Regions from separate parts of the Alteromonas sp. ISO5 genome, predicted to be linked through region 2. Evidence: predicted binding sites of a transcription regulator. Region 2 holds the regulator's gene; each other region holds the start of a gene.
What was found. The regulator FliA, encoded in region 2, starts transcription of late flagellar genes. The targets are predictions, from matches to a motif close to CTAAAGNTNNNNNNNNNNNNGCCGATA.
Positions count from the first base shown of each region.

Region 1: the regulator FliA is predicted to act here: its motif matches at 6,593-6,619, upstream of pomA (flagellar motor protein PomA).
Region 3: the regulator FliA is predicted to act here: its motif matches at 6,977-7,003, upstream of AC2T0J_RS18105 (VC2046/SO_2500 family protein).

Region 1 covers NZ_CM176572.1:5,168,374-5,178,127, reverse strand. The annotation lists gene nusB (transcription antitermination factor NusB) at 1-24, shown strand, start outside; gene thiL (thiamine-phosphate kinase) at 88-1,053, shown strand; gene AC2T0J_RS23460 (phosphatidylglycerophosphatase A family protein) at 1,053-1,541, shown strand; gene AC2T0J_RS23455 (YciI family protein) at 1,733-2,074, shown strand; gene AC2T0J_RS23450 (RNA polymerase sigma factor) at 2,083-3,321, shown strand; gene dxs (1-deoxy-D-xylulose-5-phosphate synthase) at 3,391-5,253, opposite strand; gene ispA ((2E,6E)-farnesyl diphosphate synthase) at 5,294-6,184, opposite strand; gene xseB (exodeoxyribonuclease VII small subunit) at 6,186-6,434, opposite strand; gene pomA (flagellar motor protein PomA) at 6,812-7,573, shown strand; gene AC2T0J_RS23425 (flagellar motor protein MotB) at 7,579-8,517, shown strand; gene AC2T0J_RS23420 (class I SAM-dependent methyltransferase) at 8,545-9,754, opposite strand, start outside.
Region 2 covers NZ_CM176572.1:3,393,837-3,403,590, reverse strand. The annotation lists gene AC2T0J_RS15205 (chemotaxis protein CheA) at 1-2,073, opposite strand, end outside; gene AC2T0J_RS15200 (protein phosphatase CheZ) at 2,086-2,835, opposite strand; gene cheY (chemotaxis response regulator CheY) at 2,870-3,253, opposite strand; gene AC2T0J_RS15190 (RNA polymerase sigma factor FliA) at 3,298-4,026, opposite strand; gene AC2T0J_RS15185 (MinD/ParA family protein) at 4,028-4,888, opposite strand; gene flhF (flagellar biosynthesis GTPase FlhF) at 4,885-6,240, opposite strand; gene flhA (flagellar biosynthesis protein FlhA) at 6,273-8,375, opposite strand; gene flhB (flagellar biosynthesis protein FlhB) at 8,551-9,675, opposite strand; gene fliR (flagellar biosynthetic protein FliR) at 9,691-9,754, opposite strand, start outside.
Region 3 covers NZ_CM176572.1:4,033,136-4,042,889, forward strand. The annotation lists gene AC2T0J_RS18070 (IS110 family RNA-guided transposase) at 1-912, opposite strand, end outside; gene AC2T0J_RS18075 (hypothetical protein) at 1,036-1,332, shown strand; gene AC2T0J_RS18080 (ATP-dependent 6-phosphofructokinase) at 1,929-2,945, opposite strand; gene AC2T0J_RS18085 (DUF6279 family lipoprotein) at 3,178-4,026, shown strand; gene AC2T0J_RS18090 (DMT family transporter) at 4,027-4,944, shown strand; gene AC2T0J_RS18095 (hypothetical protein) at 4,941-5,246, opposite strand; gene AC2T0J_RS18100 (response regulator) at 5,285-6,931, opposite strand; gene AC2T0J_RS18105 (VC2046/SO_2500 family protein) at 7,037-7,531, shown strand; gene trhO (oxygen-dependent tRNA uridine(34) hydroxylase TrhO) at 7,638-8,636, shown strand; gene AC2T0J_RS18115 (EF-hand domain-containing protein) at 8,696-8,938, shown strand; gene AC2T0J_RS18120 (DEAD/DEAH box helicase) at 9,050-9,754, opposite strand, start outside.

The DNA.
Region 1 (9,754 bases), 1.8 Mb from region 2:
CTGCGTCCTCACGAGCGCGGCTAAACCTGCTACGTTGAAACCAGAGCAGGATGCTCTTCTTTTAAATTCTCAACTTTCCGGACTACTGTGAAAGAGTTTGATCTGATAAAACAGTACTTTGCCCAACGTGGTCACGTCAGAAAGGACGTGATCCTTGGAATAGGCGATGACTGTGCTGTGACCAAAGTACCCGATAACCAACACCTCGCCATCACTACTGACACGCTTATCAGCGGTGTACATTTCCTTGCTGATGCACCGGCGCGTTCCGTCGCTTATAAGGCGGTCGCGGTAAACCTGAGTGATCTGGCGTCCTCAGGTGCAGAGCCTGCGTGGATAAGTTTGTCGCTGTCGTTGCCGTCTTATGATGAAAACTGGATAGATGAATTCGTTAACGGCCTGTACGAATTAACTGAATATTACTCGGTGCAGCTGATCGGTGGTGATACGGTCACCGGACCACTGGCATTAACGATTACCGCCCAGGGCTTTGTTCCACCAGACACCGAGTTACGCCGCAGCAACGCCAAGCCCGGCGACTGGGTTTACGTAACCGGTAATCTGGGTGATGCCGGTGCTGGACTGGACATCCTTAAAGGCGAAATCGAAGCCGTCGGCGAGCACCGTGATTACCTGATTAACCGTCATTATTATCCGACCCCAAGGGTGATGGCCGGGACATCCCTGCGTCGTACAGCTAATGCCTGTATTGACGTGTCTGACGGGCTGGTGTCTGATCTGGGTCATATTCTCAAGATGTCTGGCTGCGGGGCGACTGTTCATGTTGACCGTCTACCCGTGTCATCGGCTCTTTTTGAGACCGTAGGGGCCCAGCAGGCTTACCGGTATGCCCTGGCAGCCGGAGATGATTACGAACTGGTCTTTACCGTTAATGAAGAGCAACGTGGCAATCTGGAAACCTCACTGACTAACGCTAATGTGAAAGCAACCTGTATTGGTCAGGTAAATGGTTATGCCGGTCAACTGGACCTCAGATTGTACGATGAAAAATACGTGCTCAGTGAAAGCACCGGTTATGAGCACGAGTTTTAATGGATAAAGCGCTGCGCAAGCGGGTATCAATGAAAAATCCGGTGCATTTTCTGGCACTAGGGTTTGGCAGTGGACTAATCCCACTGATGCCAGGTACCTTTGGTTCGCTGGCCGCATTGCCACTGTTGATCCCGTTTATCTGGCTTTCACCTTATGCACTGCTGATTGCAGCGGTGCTGGCCAGTGTTATAGGAATTTATCTGTGTGGTAAAACTGCTGATGACATGCAGGTGCATGACCATGGCTCCATTGTCTGGGATGAAGTGGCTGGCATCTTACTTACCTTCTTATGGGTACCTCTGACTCCAATCACGGTGTTATTGGGCTTTGTGTTATTCCGCTTTTTCGATATTTTAAAACCCTGGCCAATTAAACCTATCGATAAGTATCTGGCCGGTGGACTGGGTATTATGCTGGACGATATTGTGGCTGGAATTATGTCGTGTATCAGTCTACATGCAGTATTGTTCATCACTGGGCTTGCATAACCGGCCCCTGTTTTGTGCGAAGTCAGGATGATTGCCTGAGACTGCTACCACCTCTCGTGTCCCCCTTTATATCGATCGCACCTTTAATTTTTTTCGTGTTAGTTGTCGAATATTGCTATGTTCATTCGACAATAGAAAACAGGCGATAATGCTTGTCATACGATTAACGTTTTAAAGGGAGATAATAGACGATGCAATATATGTTACTCATTTATGGTCAGGAAGGGGCTGACGATGTGGATATGGATACCCTGATGGAGCAGTATTTTGCCTTTTCCAACGAAGTTGCGGAAGCGGGCGTTCTTGTCGGTGGCGAAGAGTTGGCACCGCTAGCCACAGCGACCTCTGTGCGCGTCAGAAATGGACAGACATCTATTACTGATGGCCCTTTTGCCGAAACCAAAGAAGCGCTGGGAGGATATTACATACTGGATTGTGACAATCTGGATGAGGCGATCAGCTGGGCCGCTAAAATTCCCTCGGCCAGATATGGTACGGTGGAAGTGCGGCCTGTCGCGCAACATCAGCAGTAACCATAGCGGTGATAAGTAAAACGATTGACCGCGTATTGCGAGGTGAGCATGGCCGCATTGTTGCGGCCATGTTGTGTTTTACCACTGATCTGGATTTGATTGAAGATGCATTGCAGGATGCCTGTTTGCAAGCCTTACAGCAATGGCCTGCTGATCAGCAACCTGATAACCTCACAGCCTGGTTGATTACCGTTACCAAGCGACGACTCATAGACCGCCTGCGTAGCTATGAGTATCAGCACAAACATCCCTATGGCCAGTCGATTATTGAAATTGCCGAATCTGACGAAGAAGTTGAAATTGATAGTCATAAACTCAACGACTTACAGCTAAAACTCATTTTCACTTGTTGTCATCCGGCCATTGCGCGTGAATCAAGGATCGCGTTAACCTTAAAGCTGTTTGGTGGCTTATCTGCGAATGAGATTGCCAGAGCATTTCTCACGTCTGAGTCAACCGTGCTACAACGAATAACCCGTGCAAAACGTAAAATTGCCCGCGCAGGTATCCCTTTTGTCATCCCTAGTGAGCAACAGATAACAGAAAGACTGCCAGGCGTACTGGAAGTTATTTATCTGATGTTCAACGAATCTCATACGGCATCGGCTGGCTGTCGTCTAATAAGAGAAGATATGTTCGATGAATCAATGCGTTTGGCGAAAATACTTTACAGCGCGACCTTAGATCCGGAAGCCGGAGGGCTTTTGGCTTTGATGTTATTCCATGACGCCCGTAGTTCGGCGCGGCAAGGCCAACAGTTAGCATTCATTGCATTAAGTGAGCAGGACAGGTCCCTGTGGAATACGGAACAGATACATCAGGCGCATACGCTATTATCGTATAACCTTAAGCAAGGTGCGGTCGGACCGTACCAGTTGCAGGCTGCTATCTCCGGTTTGCACGCGCAGTCTCTAACATGGGAACAAACCGACTGGCAACAGATTCATGCGCTTTACCAACTTTTATGCAAGGTACAACCCGGGCCGGTAACATCTTTAAATAAATGTGTAGCGCTAGCATTTAGCGGAAACACTAAAGAGGCTTACGAACAACTCCTCGAACTTGAAATGGCACTCACACAGTATCAGCCATTTTTCGCCGCCAAAGCCGAATTAGCTCAACGACTGGGCAAATACAATGAAGCCATTAGCGCCTATCAACAGGCTATTGATATGAGTACCAATCAGGTTGAGCGAGACTATTTAGTGAGTAAATGTAACCTCGTCCGCCATTTCTGTTCAGTATAAGCAGGTATAGCGAATGACTGGTGCAGGTTTGCAGAGATCAGGCACCTAAAACAGGTACCTGACAGGCGATCAAGCCAGGTAAGCGTTAACTTTGCTTATAATACCCGCGCTATCCAGTCCGAGTTCGGCGTACATTTCTTCCTGGGTTCCTTGCAGAATAAAGCTATCAGGCAGGCCAAGGGTCAGCACATCGGTTTTTAACCGGTTTTGCATTACGTATTCGCTTACCGCGCTGCCTGCACCACCCATAATGCAGCCATCTTCCAGTGTGACGAAGCATTCATGATCGGCTTTCAGGGCGTTAAGCACGTTGGTGTCCAGGGGTTTCACAAAACGCATATCCACCAGTGTGGCATCCAGTGCTTCAGCTGCAGCTTCGGCAAACGGCAGTAACGTACCAAAGTTTAACAGCGCTACCTTTTTACCGGTTCGTAGTGTCCGGCTTTCGCCAAGCGGCAGTGCTGCCATGGTTTCATCCGGAGTAATGCCTTTGCCGGCTCCGCGCGGGTATCTCACCGCCGCCGGGGCATTGGCCATATGACCGGTATAAAGCATCTGACGACACTCGTTTTCATCCGACGGGGTCATGACAATCATATTTGGAATACAGCGCAGGAAAGCGATATCGAAGGCGCCTTGGTGAGTTGGGCCGTCCGCGCCAACAATACCCGCCCGGTCGATGGCAAATAACACCGGCAGATTCTGTAAGGCTACGTCGTGAATGAGCTGGTCATAAGCACGCTGTAAAAATGTTGAGTAGATGGCGACTACCGCGTTCAGGCCATCTTTGGCCATCCCTGCGGCTAAGGTTACCGCGTGTTGCTCGGCAATCGCTACATCGAAATACTGCTGTGGAAACTGCTGGGAAAAGGCAACCATACCCGAGCCTTCACGCATTGCCGGTGTAATGGCCATCAGTCTGGGATCCTGCTTAGCCATATCGCACAACCAGTTGCCAAAGATAGCTGAAAAAGTGGGCTTGGAAGCCTTGGCTTTTGGCAGGGTCTGGTCAGCCGGATTAAACTTCGGCACGGCATGGAATTTAATCGGGTCTTTTTCAGCCTCGGGGTACCCTTTACCTTTGCGGGTTACTACATGCAGCAACTGCGGGCCCTTGAATTTACGCATATTACGTAAGGTGTCGACCACACCGTTGATATCATGGCCATCGATAGGGCCAATGTAATTAAAGCCCAGTTCTTCAAAAATGGTACCCGGTACTACCATGCCTTTAAGATGCTCTTCGGCGCGGCTGGCAAACTCTTTGATAGGTGGTACATTACTCAGCAGTTTTTTACCACCATCGCGAATACTGTTAAACAGGTTGCCGGTTAACAAACGAGCCAGGTGGCTATTCAATGCCCCGACATTCTCGGAAATCGACATTTCATTATCGTTCAGTACCACGACTAAATCTTTGCTGATATCGCCGGCGTGGTTCATGGCCTCAAAGGCCATACCGGCGGTCATTGCACCGTCGCCAATAACGGCTACAACCTTACGGCCTTGTTGCTCTTTGTCGGCCGCAATAGCCATGCCCAGTGCCGCACTGATTGACGTGGAGGAATGGCCCACCGCGAAAGTGTCGAATTCACTTTCCGGTGGCCATGGGAAAGGGTGTAACCCGTCTTTTTGACGGATAGTCGACATTTGTTCGGCGCGGCCGGTGAGTATTTTATGCGGGTATGCCTGGTGTCCCACATCCCAGATCAGCCTATCAAACGGCGTGTTGTAGATATAATGCAGCGCCACGGTAAGCTCAACGGTGCCAAGACCGGAGGCAAAATGACCACTGCTCTGGCTGACACAGGTAAGCAGGTACTGGCGAAGTTCGTCAGCCAGGGCCCGCAATTTGTCCTGAGGAAGCTCGCGTAACGCTTCGGGAGAACGGGCCAGAGCAAGAGTAGGATAGTGCGCTAAATCTAGAGTCATTATTTATTATTCTGATACGTTATGCGGGTGTGCCGCGCTGTCAATGACTGCGACTCACCATTAAATCGGTAAATGCAACTAAGTAATCGGTATTGTAGGGCAAACCGTCCAAGGCTTGAAGCGCCTCTTGATGTAATTTTGCCAACTCCTGACGCGCACCGTCCACGCCCAGCAGAGAAGGAAACGTATTTTTACCCTGGGCTTCATCTGAACCCTTTGGTTTTCCCAGCGTCTCGGTACTGGCCGTAACGTCCAGGATGTCATCCTGCACCTGAAATGCCAGGCCAATACGATTGGCGAAGCGGCAAAGCAATTGTTGGTGGTTACTATCAAGTTGTTCAGTTACCAGGCATACCATCTCCACACAGGCCGTGAGTAACGCACCGGTTTTTAGCTGATGCAGACGTTGTAGTTCAACCAGTGAGATTTGTTTGCCGGTGGCGGCTAAATCAATTGCCTGGCCGCCACACATTCCTGAATAGCCGGCAGCGCGAGCCAGTGCAGCAACCAGTTGCGCGCGGCGATGGTTGGCAAACGCGCTCATAGGCTGTTCGGCAACAATACTGAAGGCCAGGGTTTGTAATGCGTCACCGGCGAGGATGGCGGTAGCTTCGTCAAATGCGACATGGCAGGTTGGATTACCCCGGCGAAGTTCGTCATCATCCATTGCAGGCAGATCGTCGTGAACCAGGGAGTAGGCATGAATACATTCGATGGCCATACTGATAGCCCGCTGATCGTTGTCCGGAATGTCAAGCATATTACCCACCAGATGAACCAGTAACGGACGCATCCGTTTGCCGCCGTTGGTTAAGGCATAAAGCATGGACTCTTTAAGGCGCGGTGCGGTATCCGGCAAATCATTGATGAGGTCTTGCAAGCTGGCATCAAGGCGTTGCTTGATGTGCTGATGCAATGAAGCAAGTTGCATGTTAGTCCTCGTTATCTGCCGCGAAGTCCTGTAATGTTGCTTCGCCGTTTTGTTCGGTAAGTATTCTGACTTTTTGCTCAGCTTCTACCAGGGTTTTCTGGCTCAGGCGGGATAACTCGATTCCGCGTTCAAATTTTTTCAGTGCTTCATGGAGAGGCAGATCGCCCTGTTCCATTTCATTGACAATGGTTTCCAGTTCGCTGATGGTTTGTTCAAATGACGGACTGGCTGGAGTGGCTTTATCGCTCACGGATCCCTCTTCTGGTCTCATTTTGCGTAGTGAAGGCACATTAACCGAGGCCTGGGCGAGGGTCAAATAGTTTAGCCGCTGTGAACGAGGTTTTGCGCTGTCTGGCAGTGTAATGCAGTGATTTTTGATAACCGGTTATAAAATCTATAACGATATCAGTGTAGAAAAAAAAATAACTGCCGATAGAATGACTACAGTGTATTGAGTGCTAGGATGTCGGGTAATGGTTAGTAATCTTTGCCAACTCAATATGATAACAACTTCGCTGGTATGAATGACGTTGTCAGACTCAGCACTGCATTGTGAAAAATTCGCAGCTATATTTAACACCATGTGTTCAGTTTCGCCCTGAATAAGTGATGAAGTGAGGGAAATAAGTGGATTTAGCAACCCTGGTTGGAATGTTAGGCGGCATTGGCTTTATTGTAATGGCCATGATCCTCGGTGGGGATCTCAGCATGTTTGTCGACGTTCCTTCGGTCCTGATCGTATTTTGCGGTAGTCTTTTCGTTGTTATGTCGCAGTTCACGCTTGGCCAGTTTTTTGGTGCAGGTAAAATCGCCGGTAAGGCGTTCATGTTTAAAATTGACACGCCTGAGGATCTCATCGAAAAAGTAGTAGAGATGGCGGATGCGGCCCGTAAAGGGGGCTTTCTGGCACTCGAAGAAGCTGAAATTGCTAATCCTTTTATGCAGAAAGGGGTGGATATGCTGGTGGATGGTCACGATATTGACGTGGTGCGGGAAACCCTGGCAAAAGACATCTCCATGACAACCGAACGCCACGAGTTTGGTGTTTCTATTTTTAAAGGCCTCGGTGACGTCGCGCCGGCAATGGGTATGATTGGTACGCTCATCGGTCTGGTGGCCATGCTATCAAATATGGATGACCCCAAAGCCATCGGTCCTGCTATGGCGGTGGCTTTGTTAACCACTTTGTACGGGGCCTTTCTGGCTAACGTTATCTGTTTGCCTATTGCTGCTAAATTGAGCAATCGCCTGAATGAGGAAAAACTCAACCAGTCATTGATTCTCGACGGGATTGTCGGTATTGCCGATGGTCAGAACCCGCGGGTCATTGAAGGGATCCTGAAAAACTATCTCGCCGCCAGTAAGCGTGGTGTGGCGGAAGAAGAGTAACGAGTATGGCGCAGGAAGAAGAGTGCCCCAAATGCCCCCCCGAAGGTCTCCCTGCGTGGATGGGAACCTTTGCGGATCTGATGTCGTTGCTGATGTGCTTTTTCGTACTGCTGTTGGCTTTCTCCGAAATGGACGTGCTTAAATTTAAGCAGATCGCCGGCTCCATGAAGTTTGCCTTTGGCGTGCAAAACAAAATTGAAGTGAAAGACATTCCGAAAGGAACAAGCGTGATAGCCATGGAGTTTCGCCCGGGCCGCCCCGACCCAACCCCGATTGATACCATTCAGCAGCAAACCATCGATATGACCCAGCAAATGCTGGAATTTCAGGCCGGTGACGAAGACTCGGCCGGTGGTCGCCAGAAACAGCGTGGTACCCAGCGTGGTGGGCAATCTCAACAAACCTCAACCGAGCAGTCGGCTTCTACCCAGCAGGCGGCTAATCAGGAACAGGTGGCTGAGATGATGAAGAAAGTCGCGCAGCAGTTGCAGAAACAAATTCTTGATGGCTCCATTGAAATGGAATCCCTTGGCCAGCAGATCACCATTCGGATCCGTGAGAATGGCTCATTTTCTGCTGGATCGGCATTTTTACAGCCTCAGTTTCGCCCGGTTATTCGTAAGATAGGTGAAATCCTGGCAGATATGCCGGGCCAGATAGAAGTGTCTGGTCACAGTGATAAGCAACAAATTTCCAATGAACTGTATAGTTCTAACTGGGATTTGTCCGCACAGCGGGCAGTAGCGGTAGCTGAGGCTCTACGTTCTGCGCCGGGCTTTGATGAAGCACGGATGTCGGTGGTTGGCAAAGCGTCTAACGAGCCCCTGATTGAGGACCCGCAAACGCCGGAAGAACTGGCGAGCAATCGGCGGGTAGAAATTAACATTAATCAGGGTGAGCCAATTCGCTCAAAACCTATTTCGGTGCTGGAGGAAGGCCAGTAATCAGGCCAGACGCAGGCGCTTACCCCATTAACGGGTAAGCTCATCCACATAACGCGGTTTGCTCAGCACTAACTGTACAGTGCTGATGGAACGCTCTAAGAAGCCGCCCTCGCAATATTTAAGGTAATATTCCCACATTCTGGCAAAGCGCTCATCATAACCGTGTAGTGCCAGCTTTTCTTTCGCTGCAACAAAGGCGTCAAACCAATCTCTGAGGGTGCGGGCATAGTCTAGGCCAATATCCTGCATATCGCGAATTGACAGATCGCTGGCCTGCTTAATATGCTGATTAAGCACTAACTGTGAGGGCAGAAAGCCGCCAGGGAAAATGTGCTTTTGAATAAAATCGACGCCTTTATGATAACTGTCGTAACGGCGGTCATCGATAGTAATTGACTGCAGCAGCATCAAACCATTGGTTGTCAGCAGGCTCGCACATTTACTGAAGAACTGATTAAGGTATGGCTTACCCACCGCTTCAATCATTTCGATAGAAACCAGTTTGGTGTAGGTCCCTTCCAGCAACCGGTAGTCTTTTTTCAGCAGGGTTATTTTGTCTTCAAGGCCTTCTCGTTTTACCCACTCATTGGCGTATGCAAATTGCTCTTCAGAAATAGTCGTGGTGGTCACCTTACAGCCAAAATGTTTGGCAGCATGGATTGCAAGGCCTCCCCAGCCAGTGCCAATCTCAATGAGATGGTCATCGGCGGTGAGACGTAATTTTTTGCAGATAGTGTGGAGTTTGTGAAACTGAGCATCGGCCAGTGACGCATTCACATCTGGATAAATTGCGGAAGAATACATCATACTTTCATCAAGAAAGTGTGTGTACAGGGTATTGCCTAAATCGTAGTGGGCGGCAATGTTTTTCTTGGCCTGGTCGTGCGTGTTGCGGCGCATAAAGTGCTGCAATTTATCAAACGGGAAACTGAGCCACTTAAAGCGAGACTCCCAGCGATCCAGCGTGGACAGATTGCGGGCAAAAATACGGATAACATTGGTCAGCTCCGGGCTGGTCCACAATCCTTCGGTGTAAGTTTCCCCTGAGGCCACACTGCCGCCAAGCAACAATTTTTTGTAAACTGTTGGACAATGCATATCGACTTCAGCGTGCAGATCGCTTGCAGGGTTACCACAATGAGCTACCAGTTGGCCATTTTCTTTAATTACCAGATGCCCTTCGGGCAGAGATTGCATCAGACTGATAAAAATTTGGCGACTGTATCGCTCGGTATAA
Region 2 (9,754 bases):
AAACCCCACCTGCTTGGTACCCATTTGCACCACCACTACGTGACCTTTATCGCGCTCAATATTTTTGGGACCACGGATCAGCCACTCGCCAAGGAAAAACAAAGGTATCGCCTTAGAACGCACTATCATGGTTAACTGACCATCAACGGTGTTGGTCTTTTTGATATCCATGTTAATGATTTCGCTAACCGCGCCCAGCGGTAACGCAAAGGTTTGCTTGCCTACCACGATCATCAGCGTAGGCAGAATCGCCAGCGTCAGCGGCACCTTGATTTCCAGACGGGTACCACGCCCCAGCTGTGAATCAATATTCACGGTGCCATTAAGTTGGTTAATCTTGGTTTTCACCACGTCCATACCAACGCCACGCCCTGAGATATCACTGATTTCCGTTTTGGTTGAAAACCCTGGCGCAAAGATCAGATTAAACGCTTCAACATCTGACATACGCGCTGCGGCATCAGCATCGAGTACGCCACGGGAAATCGCAATGTCTTTCAGTTTATCGGGGTCCATCCCTTTACCGTCATCTTCGATGACCAGTAATATGTGATCCCCTTCCTGCGACGCTGAAAGCTTAACTTTACCCATGCGGGGCTTGCCGGCTGCCTGACGGTCGTCGGGCATTTCAATACCGTGATCTACCGAGTTTCGCACCAGGTGAACAAGCGGATCGGCTAACGCCTCTACCAGGTTTTTATCCAGATCGGTCTCTTCACCTTCCAGTTCAAGGGTAATTTCTTTCTTCAGGCTGCGCGCTAAATCCCGTACCACCCGGGGGAAGCGACCAAATACTTTTTTGATTGGCTGCATGCGGGTTTGCATCACCGCACCCTGCAGGTCGCCGGTCACCACATCAAGGTTGGCAATCGCTTTAGACATTGATTCATCGTTAATGCTAATGCCCAGACTCAACAGTCGATTACGTACCAGTACCAGCTCGCCTACCATATTCATGATCTGATCAAGGCGGCGGGTATCCACCCGTACCGTTGTTTCAGGCTGTGGCGCTGCGGGCGCTGCTTTTTTCTCTTCTTTTTTAGCGGCAGGTTCTGCCGCTTTAGCCGGTGCTGTCGGTTTACTCTCGGCTTTTGTCGGCGCTGGCGCCTTAGCAGCCGGTTTAGCCGCTGGCGCTTCGGCTTTAGTCGGTTCGGGTTTGGTATTTTCGACTTTCACCCGTGGCTTTTCAGCAGGTTTCTCGTCTTTAGGTGCTCCGACGCCCGGGCCTTTGCCCTGACCGTGTAATTGATCGAGCAAGGCCTCAAATTCGTCATCGGAAATTTCTTCATCGCCTCCCGACTCTGCAGTCGGAGCCGGACTGGCTGGAGGCGGGGTCGCTGGTGTAGCAGCCTCACCGCCAAACTGTCCTTTACCGTGTAACTCATCGAGCAACGCCTCAAACTCATCGTCGGTAATGTCTTCATTACCGCCGCTGCTGGCAGTTGGCGTTGGTGTCGGTGATGGCGATTTAGCCGCCGTCGTGCCCGGCGCACCACCGGTGCCATGTAACTCGTCGAGTAAAGCTTCAAACTCATCTTCTGTGATGTCTTCAATCAGTTCTGATGGGCTGCCGGTTTCTGAGACGTCTTCTTCCAGCTCGAAAGTCTCTTCTTCTGCCACTGGTTCAGGTTCAGAAGCTGGCGCTTCGTCCTGAGTGTCGCCGAAGATATTTTCACCTGGGGTTTCCGGATGACTCAATTTATGCAGTGTTTCAACCAGCGCCGCATCAGCCGCTTCCAGCGGCTCGCGCATTTTGACCTTTTCAAACATCTCGACCACAACATCAGTGGCCTGCAGAATGGTATCCATTAGTTCTGGTGTTAGAGATCGCTGACCATTACGCATTACGTCGAAAACGTTTTCCGCACCATGGCATATCTCAACCAGTTCGGTTAATGACAGAAATCCGGCACCCCCCTTTACAGTGTGATAGCCCCGGAATATAGCATTGAGAAGATCCTTATCCTCTGGATTATTCTCCAGGTCAACTAACTGCTCCTGGAGTTGCTCAAGAATTTCTCCGGCTTCAACCAGGAAATCCTGCAAAATATCTTCATCGACATCAAAAGACATGTATCCGCTCCCCTAAAAACCCAGGCTGGATAAAAGGTCATCCACATCATCCTGGCCAGACACCACATCGTCGCGCGATTCAGCATCAATAATTGGCCCTTCAGCAACAATCGCCTTTTCGACCTTCGGCGGCGAAGTTTTGACCGCTTTTGTCGCTTCTGCGCCGCCGAACACTGTAAGCATATGGACCAGACTGTCTTCTACTTCTTTAACCAGCTCTATTACACGCCGGATAACCTGACCGGTTAAATCCTGATACCCTTGCGCCATCAGCACTTCGGTGAGTAGTCCCATCATCTTATCGGCATCCGCCAATGAAGACTCAAGGTGTTTATCCAGGTCAAGACACATTGATTTAAACTCGTCGAGTTCGATTTCGCGGTTCATTAATTTTTTCCACTCAGGCATCAGGCTGTCTAATTGCCCTTTCATGGTCTCCACAATCGACATGCTCTGTTCAACAGCATCCATTGTAGTATTAGCCGCTTTTTCGGTTTCTTCAATAACGTAGGTTAATCTTGTCTGCGCATCTGGGATATCTTCGTTCGCTAAACCGGCGATACGTTCATCCAATTGAAAATTGTTTAAAGAATCATGCAACTGACGGGTTAGCTTACCCACCTCAGCGAATAATTCGACAGACTCTTTCATGGTGACAGCGTCAAGCAGTGCATTAGCAGAATCAGTATCACCTTCTTCCAGAAAGGTTACCAACTGCTTCGCTTCATCCAGCGTAATGGGGACTTTCTTATTTTCAGTCATCCAGTTGTCCTCGGTGGTTAAACACGTTACTGGATTAACCTAAACGTTCAAAAATCTTTTCTAATTTTTCTTTTAGAGTGGCGGCAGTGAACGGTTTAACCACATAGCCATTTACGCCCGCCTGGGCAGCCGCTACGATTTGTTCTTTTTTCGCCTCAGCAGTCACCATCAGCACCGGTAAGTGCTTCAGACTGTCGTCCGCACGAATCGCCCGCAACAGATCAATGCCCTGCATGCCTGGCATATTCCAGTCGGTTACCACAAAGTCAAAGTCGCCCTGCTGCAGCATTGGCAGCGCAGTACTTCCATCATCGGCCTCCTGAATATTGGAAAAGCCGAGATCTTTGAGTAAGTTTTTGATAATACGTCTCATCGTAGAAAAATCATCTACCACGAGAATTTTCATATTCTTATCCAAAATTGCCTCCAGTGAGGATAGTCATATTGTTAGTATAGTTAATGTTACTCACCAGTCTGCCAGGACCGCATGCGCGCTTTTAATTTTAACATTGCCTGGCTGTGAATTTGACTGACCCGTGATTCACTTACCTCGAGAACCTCGCCGATTTCCCGCAGGTTTAATTCTTCGTCATAATACAAGGATAGTACGATCGCTTCACGCTCTGGTAATGTAGTAATAGCATGCGCCAGCGCTTTTTGAAATGAACCTTGCATTAAATCTTCCAACGGCGAATCCGTGCCCCGCGACTCATCCGTCGCGATCACGTCTTCAGACACGCCTAAATCTTCAATGCCAACCAGTTTGCCGGCATTGACCTCTGATAACATCTGGTGATATTCAGGCAGCGACACATTCAGCTTTGCAGCAATGTCGACATCCCGTGCATCCCGCCCGGTCTCGCGCTCTACTTGCGAAATCGCATCAGAAATGGCCCGGCCATTCTTATGGACCGACCGGGGCGTCCAGTCGCCTTTGCGGATTTCATCCAGCATGGCACCGCGTATCCGAATGCCAGCAAACGTTTCGAAACTGGCCCCTTTACTGCCATCAAAGTTTTTCGCTGCCTCAAGCAGGCCAATCATACCGGCCTGGATAAGGTCATCAACAATTACACTGGCTGGTAGCCGCGCCATTAAATGGTGAGCAATACGTTTTACTAAAGAAGCATGTCGCTCAACCAGCTGCGCTTTATCGGTTTGTTGTTTGTACGCTGCAGCTTTGCTATTCACGCTATCTCCCTGCCACCTTCGACGCGATCAGTTGCTCAACGAAGAACTCAAGGTGTCCGCCAGGCTGCGCCGGGATAGGCCAGGTCAGGGCTTTTGTTGCCAGTTGACCAATGGCTACCGATGCCGGGGATGATGGGAATGCATCAACAATGGCGGTTTGCTTACGGACCGCCCGGCGAATATTTTCATCAAAGGGGATGGTTGCCACTAATTCCAGCGCCACATCGAGGAAGCGACCGGTAACTTTGGACAACTTACTGAATAATTCCTGCCCCTCGCGTACGTCCCTGACCATATTGGCGACAATCTTAAAACGGAAAACACCATGATCGCGGTTAAGGATTTTAATCAGTGCATAGGCATCGGTGAGTGAGGTTGGTTCGTCACATACCACTACCAGAATATCCTGGGATGCTCTTGAAAAACTCAACACCATGTCTGAGATACCCGCGGCGGTATCAACGATAAGTACATCAATTTGCGAGCGCAGTTCACTGAATGCGCGAATGAGCCCCGCGTGCTGAGTGGGCGACAGTTCGGTCATTGACTGGGTACCAGAGGTCGCTGGGGCAATTTTAATCCCGTGAGGGCCGGTTACCAGCACTTCGTCTAACGTGCATTCGCCGGACAACACATGAGACAAATTCTTCTCTACGCGTAACCCCAGCATCACGTCTACGTTGGCCAGGCCAAGGTCTGCATCCAGAACCATGACCTTTTTGCCTTGTTTTGCCATTGCAATGGCGGTGTTAAGAGTAACGTTAGTTTTACCTACCCCGCCCTTACCGCCAGTAACGGCTATCACCTTAATTAATCGTGATTGATTCATCTTTCGTAAGCTACTCGCCTGGTCTTCAATCATACTGCCTGTGCTGTGTTTACATCGGAACTGCTATTAGTATGATTCAAACCATACTTTTTATAAAGCTTTGCTGCTAAAGAGATTATAGATTTCGCATTAGCAACGTGAATATCCTCAGGCACCTGTTGGCCATCGGCAACATAACTGACCGGCAATTGCGCTTCAATTACATTACTGACCACTTCACCTAAACTATAGCACTCATCCAGCTTTGTGATGATACATCCTTGCAAATCAATACTCTTATAGGCGTTTATAATATGCTTAAGTGTAGCCTGTTGCGTGTTACCCTGCACAACTAAATAGTTGTTTACCTGCTGACCGCTCACCTGACCGAAGGTCGCGAGCTGGCTAATCAGGCGGCTGTCGCGCTGACTGAAGCCTGCAGTATCGATTAAAACCAGACGTTTATTACGCAACTGGAACAGTAAATCGGCTAATTGTTCGCCAGACTGTGCTTTACGAACCGGACAGCCAATAATTTTGCCGTAGGTAGCCAGTTGCTCATAGGCGGCAATCCGATAAGTATCGATGGTTATAAGTGCAACCTGGTCGGCACCGTATTTTTGCGCATAACGGGCGGCCAGCTTGGCAATAGTAGTGGTTTTGCCGGTCCCGGTTGGCCCAACCAGTGCAACCACGCCTTGTTGCGTGAGAATATCATCATTGTTGGTGGTCAGACGATTGGACAAAAGTTTTAACAGATATAACCAGGCCTCCCTTTCGTTACAGTCTGCCGGTGTATAAGTCACCAGTTGGGCAGCCAGTTCCCGGCTAATTCCCATATCGCAGAGTTGCTGATGCAGGTAACGCTGTTGCGGTTTAAAGCGGGAATGTTGCTGTTGCTGCATATCGGCCAACTGAAACTGCAGCACATTGCGTAATGAAGCAATTTCAGCACGAATATCAGCCAGGCTGCCACCATCGGTAGGTTCTGCCTCATCATCGGTTACCGTCAATGGTGAAGTCTTTTTCGCTGCCGGCGCCTCAACTGGCGAAGGATTAGCCGGAGCGCGTTTCTCGGCTTCGGCATTCGCCGCTTCCACTCGCTGGGCGACGGCCGCTTTTTGCTCTGCCTGCTTTTCCAGCAAGGCACGCAGGGTATCCGGGCCATCATCGCCAATAATTTCACTTAATGTTGGCAAACTACCTTCGCTCGGTTTCGTAGCGGAGGCTTTGACCTTTGGCGGTACCGACAATTTAGCCACCGGCTCTTTATCGTAGGCTGCAACCAGTTCAATGCCGTCAGCCACTTTGCGGTTTGACATGATCACCGCATCACTACCCAGTTCATTTTTTACCTGGCTTAATGCTTCGCGCATATCTTTGCCAAAAAATCGTCTAATTTTCATAATGACCTCTTAGGTATAGGGTGTCTGTCAGGTTACTGACCGACGGAAGAAACAATGCGCACCTGCTTGTCATCCGGGATTTCCTGGTACGACAAAACATGCAGGCCATTCACTGCATTCTTTAAGAATCTCGATAATACCGGACGTAACATGCCCGAAGTGAGTAATACCGCTGGCTCTCCGGCCAGCTCTTGTTGCTGACCGGCCTGTTGCAAGGATTGTTGCAGGCGCTCAGCCAGACCCGGCTCAATACCGGCACCATCATCACCACCAGCTTGTAGCGACTGATGTAACATCTGCTCTAATTCAGGTGCCAGGGTAATGACCGGCAGTTCCGCACCGCCGCTGTTAATTTCCTGCACAATCAAGCGTTTCAGAGCAATTCGTACCGCAGAGACCAATACGTCAGGATCCTGACTCTTCGGCGCATATTCGGTCAGTGTTTGGACGATAGTACGCATATCACGAATAGGTACGCCTTCGTACAGCAGGGTTTGCAACACTTTTACCACGGTAGCCAGTGACAACAGATCTGGTATCAGCCCTTCCACCAGCTTCGGATTATGCTTGGCCAGCATATCCATGAGTTGCTGTACTTCTTCAAAGCCCAGTAGCTGGTAAGCATTGTTGGTTAATAACTGGCTAAGGTGGGTAGCAATCACAGTGGCTGCATCGACCACGGTATAGCCCAGTGTTTGCGCATGCTCACGCTGCGCCGGTTTAATCCATACGGCATCCAGACCAAACGCAGGATCACGGGTGGCCCGCCCCTCGAGCTTGCCAAACACCTGGCCAGGATTAATCGCCAGTTCTTCATCGTGGCTGACTTCGGCATCGCCAATGGTTACACCAAGCATGGAAATGTTGTAAGCGTTGGGGTCGAGATCCAAATTATCGCGGATGTGCACCGGTGGGATCAAAAAGCCCAGTTCCTGAGACAGCTTTTTACGCACGCCTTTAATGCGTGTCAGTAATTCGCCGCCCTGGGTTTTGTCCACCAGCGGAATTAAGCGATAACCAACTTCCAGGCCGATGGTATCGACATGCTGAACATCATCCCAGCCCAGTTCTTTTATCTCTGCCGGTACATTGTCTTCAGTATTGTTACTGACTATCGGTGCCGGTGGTTGCTCGGCCTTGCGTTTTTCAGCATAGCTTTGATAATACGCATAGCCGCCGGCCAGGGCCGAGAAGCTCAGGAAAGCCAGATGAGGCATGCCGGGCACAATGCCCATGACAAACAGGATCCCGGAAGAAATATACAGCGCCTTTTTATTACCCAGCTGCGTGGTGATTTCGCTGCCCATCTCCTGGCTTTCATTTTCACGCGTCACAATAATGGCGGTGGCCACTGACAGCAGTAATGAAGGGATCTGCGCCACCAGACCGTCACCGATGGTCAGTATGGTGTATACCTCAAGCGCATTACCAAACGACAGGTCATGTTGGATCATCCCTATAAACAGGCCGCCGACGATATTGATAAGCATAATAAACAGGCCGGCAATCGCATCGCCCTTTACAAATTTTGACGCACCGTCCATAGAGCCGTAAAAGTCGGCTTCAGCGGTGATGTCTTCGCGACGACGGCGGGCTTCGTCCTGGTCGATATAACCGGCATTTAGGTCCGCATCGATGGCCATTTGTTTACCCGGCATCGCATCGAGGGTAAAACGGGCGCCCACTTCGGAAATACGACCGGCCCCGGCAGTCACTACTTTAAAGTTAATAATCAGTAAAATAGCAAATACCACGACGCCCACGGCATAGTTACCGCCAATCACCACCTCACCAAAGGCTTCGATCACTTTACCGGCCGCATCACCGCCTTCGTGACCGTAAAGCAGAACGACCCGGGTCGACGCGACATTCAGGGCGAGACGTAACACCGTGGCAATCAGCAGTACCAGCGGGAAGATACCGAAATCCACCGGCCGGTTGGTCAGTACCGCAACCAGAATAATCACCAGTGACAGAGCGATATTGAAGCTGAACAGCACATCGAGCAAAATCGGCGGCATGGGTAGAATGACCATACCCATAATGGCCAGCAAAACCAGAGGTACGCCTAAACCCTGGCTCAACTGTTGAAGCCGGGTTTTATCAACACGCTGCAGATATTCTGTTAACACCATAACGAGACGTTCTCAATAACCGATTTTTGACACTAAAATTCGCTTACAGGGACTATTTCAATCCCCGTGCCAGCTTTTTGCGTCTGCGGCTTAAGTGCTCGAATTATCACCAATATTTAGTATTGGGTCTTAGTGGCCGGCTTAACCGGCCTTTCAACAATGAGAATTTGGCGGATTAATAACGCATATCAGGTGGAATAGGCAGGTTACGCGACAGTGGTTTGGGTCGTTTGGCTTTACCTGCTTTATATTTCTTAAGCTGGAAGACGTAAGCCAGTACCTGGGCCACCGCCATAAACAGTTTATGGGGGATTTCTTCATCCACTTCAGTGGTGTGATAAATCGCCCGGGTCAGCATGGGAGACGGGATTAATGGCACATCATGAGCGGTGGCAATTTTACGAATATGCATCGCCAGTTCATCGGATCCCTTGGCAATAACCACCGGTGCCCGTACGCCGTGTTCGTCATACTTGAGCGCCACAGAGTAATGTGTCGGGTTAGTAACCACCACATCAGCTTTAGGCACTTCCTGCATCATTCGTCGCGCCGCTGCCTGATATTGCAGTTTACGAATGCGCCCTTTTATCTGCGGATCCCCTTCGGAGTTTTTGCGCTCATCCTTTACCTGTTGCTTGGTCATTTTCATTTGTTCATTGTGTTTATACGACTGATAAGGCACATCAAATAAGGCAATGGGGACCATGCCAAGGGTGAGCAGAAAGAAGGCCCACTCGATCATATCCAGGGCATGGAAGATATTCAGCGGGTAAATCTCCTGATCCAGGTGCAACGCTTCATCCTGAAACAAAGACAGGGAGATCAGCGCCATAGCGCCGATAACGAAAAACTTGGCAATGGCCTTCAACAGCTCAACCAACCCATTCACGCCAAACATACGTTTTAACCCACTCAGAGGATTAAGTTTGGAAAATCGAGGCGCAGCGGAATACCAGGTAAAATTATACCCGCCCAGCGCGATAGAGCCGTAGATACCGGCAATCATTGACACAAACATAAACGACAGCACCGGCGTACTGACCTCATTTATTGCCACCCCCCAGGCTGAAAACATATGAGTAGGATCGTAGGTTTCGTCACGTGACAGGGTAAACACCCGTCCCGAAATGGCAAACATAGCTTCAGCGATAAAACTACCGAACAACAGTAGCATCAGACTGCTTGCCACCAGCACCAGTGTGGTGGATAGTTCCCTAGAACGGGCAATTTGCCCTTTGCTGCGGGCATCCTCTAGTCGTTTCCCCGTGGGGTCTTCTGTTTTTTCTGAAGAATCAGCCATCGTTGCTCAGCCTTATCAGCTTGGACAAATCAATAGCAGCTCACACATAAACTGTTGAGCACGTTGCCATTGATTAGCG
Region 3 (9,754 bases), 640 kb from region 2:
TGCCGGATAGCGATAACTGTGCGCACCTTCAATCAGTAAACGCCTGGCTCTGCCGTTTCCGGCTTTAGTAATGGTTCCTAAGTGCCGCTTTCCACCTGATGATTGTTCGCTGGGAACCAGACCTAAATAGGCCATGAGTTTTCTGGGATGGTCGAAGCGATGTAAATCGCCCAATTCAGCAATGACCCCAACAGCCACCAACAATCTGACACCCCGCATAGCCTGAATAGCCTTCACTACCGGATAATAACGCCACTGGTGAACATGATGAGTTAATTCATTATCCAGCCTTTCTAACCGACGAATGCGTTCTTCAATGGTTTGCAATTGTTCCTGCAAAACAATTTGCTGCGCTGGATGCGGTAATATGAGTTCGGTGAGCCACCGCAGGTGTTTCTTCGACCAGTTGGCCGTGCCTTCATAACAAATATTGTTGCGCAGCAGTAAGGCCTTAAGCTGATACTTCGCTTCTTTTAAATCCTTCATTGCCGCTTCGCGAGTACGGGATAAATCGCGAACCGCTTCATCTTCCGGCTCCGGGACATAGATGGGCGTGAGGTCTTCTGACTTCAATGACCTAACGAGTTTAAGCGCATCCCGGCGGTCGGTTTTAATTCGTTCACCAGGCTTTTTAGGAATAAGAGAAGGGGCGACCACATAACAGCAATGACCCAAACTTGTTATCAGTCGATAAATCCAATAGCCGCAAGGCCCGGCTTCATAGACCACGTGCAGAGTCGCGCCAGGGTATTTCGACTCGAACTGACGGAGCAGCTTTTTAACACTGACCTTGGAAGAGGGGGTACGGTCATAATGAACCGGACTCGCCCCACGCTGTTCCTCACAATAAGCTACTTCATGAAATTCTTTGTGCGTATCCAATCCGATAAAAATCATGCTATGTTTATTCATGCTAGCCTCCAAATTGATTTAGTATTGAACAAACTAATTATGGCAATGGCTTTCAGCTAACCCACGAAAATGCGGAGGCTAGCACTTTCACCGGGAGTCATTGTGTCTATGCGTCGGAGAAACATGGAAGCTCTAAACAAAAAGTTGGCTTTACTATTGTGGGCGCAAACTGAGCAAGGTGAGGACGATGTTGCCTTATTTCACGGCACTCTAGTCTTTGAAAATGAGAAATATATTTTCAAAAGAAGCGAGCCTCCGCATCCGACAATTCAAGATAACTGGCTACATCGAATTCAACCCGCAAGTCCGGAGTTGGCTGAGGTGTTAGGGGAAGCAGAGTTCACACTTTCTTTATCAGTTGGTAGTTGCGAGGAATCGGATTCAGACTTTAGCAACTTTGGCCTTAAGTGGCCTCAGTAGTAACGCATACAAACCAAGTCAGCGGGACAATTACATGCAGGCTCCCGTCACTTCGTTCCGTATTTTAGCCTGCATGTACTTGCCCCTGCTTGGGGCGTTGATGTCCGCTTTAGCAAAATTATTAGTTCTAGAGTGGGCTAGGTGGTCTTTTCGGAATGACCGCTCCTGACCAAGAAGAGACGTTTTCAGTATGCAACTATAATACTCGAACTAAGTGCGGTTTTTGCAATAGTTGGCATTCGAGTATGTTACTTTAATTCTTTGGATGCCCAGCTGACAACGGATCATCGTGGTTTATTTTCTAGTCTGGTATGTGACTTTATTACTTTCCCGCAGTAGAGGATTAAGCCAGCAAAGAAAGGTGTTTAAAGATTGTTGCCGGAGTCGCCGGCAGCATAATAGTGCCCATCGCAACAAACGTCCCTGTGATTCATCCCAGCCACGCCATTCATGGCGTGTCGTTCCTCATACCGCGAAATGCCAGTGACGATGACAACATGAAGAAGGGCACAAAACTTGTTCTTTCATCGACTGCAATAGGGCTCTCTTTTATGGAGGAACGCAAAGCCACTTTTTTTAGAATATAGGCGTCTTACTCAGGTTGCCATACCCCAGTGATGGCGCTCATTGAGCATGGTTATCATGGTATGGGTCAGCGTGTCGCCCAGCTCCTTGCGATTTTCCCAGGTTTGTGTCAGTTCGACTTCTACCGGATTGTTGTTTTGCAAGCCAACCATAATCCCGGTTTTATTCTGTTCCACACAGCGTACCGCGTTAACCCCCAACAGCGTTGCCAGCATGCGATCCTGACTTACCGGTGAGCCACCGCGTTGAATATGGCCAAGTGTTACCGGTCGCACTTCACCGCCGGTCAGCTCTTCCAGTTGTATGCCTAAATCCACTATGCCATCAGGCCATAGGTTTTCAGTCAACACGATAATAAAGCTCTCGTGCCCATAACGCTGACGGTGGATGGAGAGTTGTTGATGAATATCCTTGAGCGTAGTGTCTGTGTCGGTAAATAACTCGGGTAAAATGACATAGTTTGCTGCCCCCGATAGCGCGGCACTGGCTCCGAGAAATCCGGCATGGCGGCCCATTACCTCAACCAGAAAAATGCGCTCAAAGGCATCGGCGGTATCCCTGACCTTATCAATCGAGTCCATGGCCGTTTCGATGGCCGTGTAGTAACCAATGGTTGCATCGGTACCGTAAATATCATTGTCGATGGTGCCAGGCAGGCCAATGACCTGTCCGGACCAGAAGTTACTCAGGTGCTTAGCGCCATGAAAAGAGCCATCACCACCAATCACCAGCAATGCATCAATGGCAAGCTCATCCAGATGCTTGGCGGCCAGTCTGGCTGACACGTCCTGTTTGAATTCCTTGCACCGGGCACTGCGCAAAATAGTGCCGCCGCGCTGAATAATATTATGTACTTTCTTACTGTCCAGCTTACGCCAGTTGGCGGCCAGCAGGCCATTAAAGCCATGTTCAAAGCCAATAACAGTATGTCCTGCACCTTCGCTAGCCACCACAACCGCCCTGATACAGGCGTTCATCCCCGGTGCATCGCCGCCGGATGTTAGTACCGCAATTCGTTTATTGGTCATAAAGCGTTCCTTTACAATTTGATACAAATACACGGGTAACGCCGTGTGAATTTGTCATCGCCTATGCAGTCGAAGTTTGAGTATTATGCTGTTATACCGTGCAAAATCACAGTTAGTTTGGTGGCACAGAGCTGAAATATAAAGCCCAACGATCGGGAACAGCTACCAGCACGTAATGATAGATTGTCAGGTATAGCTACGCGTGCCAAGTGTAAATTGACAGGAAGTGACAATGAAAAAAGGTTTGTTGATTGCGATCATCATTTTTTTGAGCGGCTGCTCGACAAAGTTTACCTATAATAATCTTGATTGGTTAATTCATTGGTATATCGATGATTACGTATCGTTGTCGGATAATCAGGAAGCACTATTCGATGAATATTTTGCCGACTGGCAGAGCTGGCATCGTAGTGAAGAACTGGGTAAGTACATCGCGCACCTTAAGTCCCTGAAAGCAGATTTAGATAGCGAAGAGCTCAGCGCCGGACAAATCGAGCTACATCTGCTAGACAGTCGCCAGCACTGGGAGCGACTGCGCGATCGCGTTAGTCCGGAACTGGCTGACATGGCCGCCGAGTTAACTGACAATCAGGTTAGTACGCTGTTTGAAGAATTGCGTGAAGAAAACGACGACATTCGTGAATCCCTTGAGGAGTTTAAAGCGCTTTCATCTGAAGAGCAGGCCGAAGAGCGACTGGACGATATTGAAGAGGGGGTAAGCGAGTTTATCGGTCGCTTAAATAGTAGCCAGAAAGCTATCGTTAAAAGCTATGCGTCACAGTTTACCAGCACCCGGGCATTGTGGCTGACTTATCGTCAGGATTTCCAGCAGGCGGCACGGCAAATGATCGACAATCGGGCGGTTAATCCAACGTTTAAACAGGATTTCGTCGCCCTGATGACCCATCCGGATAAATTTCGGAGTGAAGCCTTTATTAAACTGCGAGATGACAATACCCGGACCTATGCAAAAATGGCTGAAGAATTGTTTTATACCCTGGATAAAAAGCAAAAAAGAAAGCTAATCAGTAAGATTGAGGATATGATTGAGGACTTTGAATACCTCATGAGTAATGATTAGTTGGAAAGCAATTACCGGCCGCTCTATGGCTTTTGTTTGTCTTTGGTTACCGCAGTGCTGTGGGGAGTATTACCCTTATTTCTAAAGATTTGCCTGCAGGTTATGGACAGTCAGACCATTACGATTTATCGGTTTGTCGCGGCCGCTGTCCTGGTAGGTGGCTGGCTTTTCTATCGTCGGCATATTCCTAATTTCTTTCGTTATCCCAAAGCGGTTATCACTCTGGCCATTGGCTGTACGCTGATGCTGGTGATTAATTATGTGTTTAACGTAATGGGACTCAAATACCTCAGTCCGGGCAGTGTGCAGGTTTTCATGCAGGTCGCACCCTTCGCCTTAATGGTCGGTGGTATTGTGTTGTATAAAGAAAAATTCAGTCGCTTGCAACTCTGGGGCGCCTCGTCTTTGCTGCTCGGCCTTGGTTTGTTTTTCAATCAGCGATTGCCGCAGATCATCGCCTCTGAAACCGAAGATACGCTGGGCGTTGTGTTTGTTATAATCGCTGCTGTTACCTGGGCTGGTTATGCGCTGTGTCAGAAGTCTCTGATGAAGACCATGTCGGCCATGCAACTCACGCTGATCATTTATATCATCGGCAGCATGATGCTGCTGCCGTTTACGCATCTGCAGGCTATTAGCGACATGAACGCGGTGCAAGGCTGGGCGCTGTTGTTTTGTTGTTTAAATACCTTTGTGGCTTATGGCGCTTTCACCGAAGCCATGCGGGTATGGTATGCCTCGCGGGTAAGTGCAGTAATTGCCACAGCACCAGTGTTTACCTTTATTTCTGTTGCAGTGGCTGAGTATTTTTATCCCAGCAGCTTTGAGCAGCCGCCATTAGGAGCGCTGGCTGTGCTGGGCGCGGTGATGGTGATTGGCGGCTCAGTGATGGCTGCTCTGGGTCGCGGTGCCCGTTAGTTATCCTTGTTAACCGGTGTCGGGGCTGGCTGTCCAATGGGTTGCTCGCCGCCTTTACAAATGGTGTCGTAATCATCCCGGTAGTAGCGAAAATTAACGCACTCATTTTCATATCTTTGCCGGGCGGTGAGGGCCATCTGCGGGTTTTTGGGGTTTCTGATGGCTTTCTGTAATACTTCACATTGCTGAGCCTGAGCTTTTACTTCAAGGATATCCTCACACAGATTGGACTGGCTCGCACAACCCGTCAACCAACCTGAGCCGAATAGAACTGCAGTGATAAATAAACAGTGTTTTTGCATAACATCTTATCCTTTGTGAGGAGCGGTAAATAGTGTGGCTACAGGGTAGTAATGCCTAAGCGCAGCAATTCATCCCTTAAACCGTCAAACTTGCTCTGGTGTTGCTCCCGCATGGGCGCATGGTTCAGTATCTTATACACCTGACGAGCCTCTCTGATCATGGCGCCGTCATCTTTTCCGCCGCTACCGATCAGTTTAATCAGGCATTGCAATAAGTTTAGCGCAATACCAGCGTTTACCGGAGAAAGTTCTAACGCGCTGTTAAACGCTGCTTTTGCCTCGGCATACTTTTCCTGTTGGTACAGCTGGATACCACGGCGGTTAATATGAGTATATTGTTGCTCGCTTTCCTTCACCTGTTTCGACATGGAGCTCACCAGCATGCGGCTGCTGTCATCCAGTTCGGTGTTTTGGCTGGCAAGGGTTTGTAGCAGTTGGTTTACTTCTTCAAATTCGCCCAGGTCGACCATCAACTGCATGCTTGAGGGCGCGAGCGACGCCGGGTATAAGTCGAACTGTTTTTCAATGGCCATCTGGCTGTCCATAAGCGACCGCTTGGCGTTAATGAGTTTGCCGTCTATAGCATCCACCCGGGCATGCATGATCTGATCAAATATATCCAGACTAAAAGGCTCTTCGAGTCGGGTCAGCGCTTCATCATGGCCGGCACGCTGTAACTGTAGTAACGCTTCTTGTTGAAATCGGTGGCGCTGGGTTTTACTTTCTGCAGCTTCCGCCGCATCAAGCAGACTGGAAATATGATTACACCAGTAATTAACCTGTTTAAAGATGGTGTTTTTTGACAACTGCCAGGTTGCTTTAGTGGCTTCGGTAAGTAACTCATAGTCCTTATTCTCCCTGGCGATGCGACTGGCCAGGATTTGACGTTGCAGAGAATACGGTGAGTTTTTAATAGCACGGCGAATATCTTCCAGCGCTTCTTCGGGAAGTTGGGATGCGGATTTTGCCTGAGCGAGAATATCCAATGCTTCTGGATCAAACTGGTTCAGCGTCAGTACTTTGTTGGCGCACTGAATGGCATCATTCAATTTGCGCATGGCCAGGTAGGTTTTACCCAGGGCCAGTTGCGCCCATTGCGTAGGTAACTGGTCGGAGTGACTGTTTAACAGCGACAGCGCTTTCTCGTATTGCGTTTCATGCCACAGGATTTCCAGGCGGATTTCCAAGGCCATACGCTGATAGGGAGCTGGCATATCCTTTAGTTTATCGAGCGCCTCAATCGCCGCCGCGTACTCCTGTTTGCTCATTGCCTGCAGTACCTTTAAAAAATACTGTTTACGTTGCCAGGATTTATTTAGCCGGCTCTTGAGCTGCGCCTGGGAAAACGGTTTGAGCAGATAATCATCGGGTTTATGTTCCAGCGAACCCAACACGATAGGGCGTGCGGCATCGGCGCTGATCAGCAAAAATACTGCGCCAGCGGATACCAATTTGCGATATTGCAGCTCCTGATAAAGCTCAAAGCCGTTTTTCTTATTGGTGCCCAGATGCAGGTCACACACAATAATATCGACTCTATGATTGCGGCAAAAGCGGATCGCCTGGTCGGCGCTGGTTGCCGTCATGACATCCTTGGCACCGAGGTTGGTTAATAATCCTTTTAACAGAATAAGGAAGGGACGCTGATCTTCTACAATCAGAATATTAACGTCCTGATAGGGCACTCCCAAAGGCCGCTCCCATTAAACGCGAAACTGTTCGATAATATACTAAAGGATAATGGGTATGTGCCGATTAAGCTAGTAAGTCGTTAATACCTATGAATGATTTTGCAACCAGATAACATTAACCAGGCATCTATTGATGTTCAGAATGCCACTTCGACGCTGCCGCTCAACAAAGCGGTAGGTGGCAGTGCTGCGTTGTTTTCGCTATATCTGGCTATCAGTGAGGCCCGGGGAGATGAGCCGGTCAGGTGGTCCTCACAACCTGACCAGGTTGAAGACCCGGATTTTCCGGCCAGATTAAATCATTACCGCCGCAGCCCTCTGGCATCGACATCTGAACACGTAAATAGCTATTTGCAGTGGCAGGCGGGTCTTAGCCAGGCATTCAGTAATGAGCACATTCGCCTGTGGCAGGCTATCAGCCCGGATCCGTTAAGTTTTCATAACAATAGTAAGCGGCTGGAACCCGAAGTAAAACAAAATTGCCCGTATCGTACTCAACTCGACTGGGTGAGTGAAAAAACGTCGCAAATCAGAGAGCCTGACGCTACCTTATTGGCTGATACCATTCCTGCCTCCCAGGCTATTGTCGTTTAATCCTGGCTAGATCACCTGGCCGGGTTTTCGCCTGCCGATTTTTTTGCTATATTCCGCGCGCATTTTTGCTCTGGTTTTACGTTCCAACTCGCAAAGGTTAAAAAATATGAGTCAGTATGTTGTATGCGCGCTATACAAATTCGTCGCGCTTGAAGATTATAAAGCTATTCGCCAGCCGCTTACCGATATGATGGAAGCGAATCAAATTAAAGGCACTCTGTTATTGGCGGCAGAGGGTATTAACGGCACCGTCTCCGGTACGCAGCAAGGCATCGATAACCTGCTGGCCTGGTTAAACAGCGATGAACGCTTTAACCCGATTTCTTACAAAATTTCATTTCACGAGACCCAGCCGTTTTACCGCACTAAAGTAAAACTGAAAAAAGAAATCGTTACCATGGGTGTGGAAGGCATTGATCCACGTCGTACCGTTGGGACCTATGTAAAACCTGCTGAGTGGAACGCCCTTATCAGCGACCCTGACGTGGTATTAATTGATACCCGTAACGATTATGAAATAGAAATCGGTACCTTTAAAAATGCGGTTAATCCCAATACCAAAACTTTTCGGGAATTTCCTGATTACGTGAAGGAAAATCTGGATCCAACGAAAAATAAAAAGGTCGCCATGTTCTGTACCGGTGGGATCCGCTGTGAAAAATCCACCGCTTATCTTAAAGAGCAGGGGTTTGAGGAAGTGTACCACCTTGAAGGCGGTATCCTGCAGTATCTTGAAGATGTACCGAAAGAAGAGACCATGTGGGAAGGCGACTGTTTTGTGTTTGATAATCGCGTAGCAGTTAATCACGATCTGGAAAAGAGTGCTTACGACCAGTGTTACGCTTGTCGTTTACCTATCACCGAAGCCGATAAGCTGAGCGATAAATATGAAAGTGGCGTAAGCTGCCCACATTGTTTTGGTACTCACAGCGACGAGCAGATTGAACGTTTTCGTGAACGGGAAAAGCAAATCAATTTGGCTCGTGAGCGTAACGAAGAGCACGTTGGCACTGAAGCCCGTGACGCCATGGAAGCCCGCCGTAAGGCTAAGGCAGAAGAGCAACGGTTACGTGCTTTGCAGGCGCAAAAACAAGTTAAGTCATAGACATTAGGTGGGCCTGAGGTTACACTCCGTCTTATTGGAAACCGACAGGGAATCAGACAGTGTCTACTGAATTAACACCCGAAAAAGTAGAAGCGATTCAAAAAGATTTTAGCTTCTTTGACCGTGATGGTAACGGTCAGATCGACCTGCAGGAATTTATTGAATTACTGACGGTAATTTCACCTAAAACCAAAGTCAGTCACGTAGAAGAGGGCTTTAAACTTATCGATGAAAACCACGATGGGTATATCGACTTTGAAGAATTTCTTGCCTGGTGGCAGGAGTGCTGGTGGGAATACTAAGTCCTACGCAGAATAAAAAAAGCCGCTTTTGAGCGGCTTTTTTTGTCAACCTTAAACTATCTCCTCTGGAGATGGTTTTTTACATGTTCACTCATCAATAGTGCTGTGGGTTTAATCTTCTTTTGGATCGGTGCGTGGCTTTTTGCGCATCGGCATATGGCCTATATCTTCACCGGTCATGGTTCTTACCCGTTGGGCCTTTTTAACCGGATGATCTGCATTCTGTTCTGCAGATTTACCCGCTTTCGCTGCTTTTTGGGGTTTAGCGGGTTTAGGTTTAATGCCGCTAAATCTGGAAGGCAGAATTTCGTGCTGCTGTGGTTCTAACGGATAAGCGAGTTGTTGCTTTAATGCCGAAAAGCTTTGCCAGTCGCGTTTACCAACGAACGATACGGCTGCGCCATGATTTCCTGCCCGTCCGGTACGACCAATCCGGTGGATATACTCTTCCGGGTGTTTCGGCATGTCGTAGTTAATCACCAGCCCCACTTTGGACAAATCAAGACCTCGTGAGGCCACATCAGTGGTTACCAGGATATCAAACTGGCCACGGGCAAATTCATTCATCACCAATGAGCGTTTTGACTGCGCGTAATCGCCTCTCAGTGGCTGAGACGTGCGACTAGGTAAACTTTCACCCAGCATGGTGCTGAGTCGCTCAGCATCATCCCGGGTGGCGGTAAATACAATGGCCTGGTTGTAGGTGTTATTGATTAGCTGGTCACACAGCAGGGCATCTTTGTGCTCAATACTCTCGGCAAAATAAAGCGTTTGGCTTATGTCGGTATGCTCTGCCGCGGCACTGCCAATGGCTAT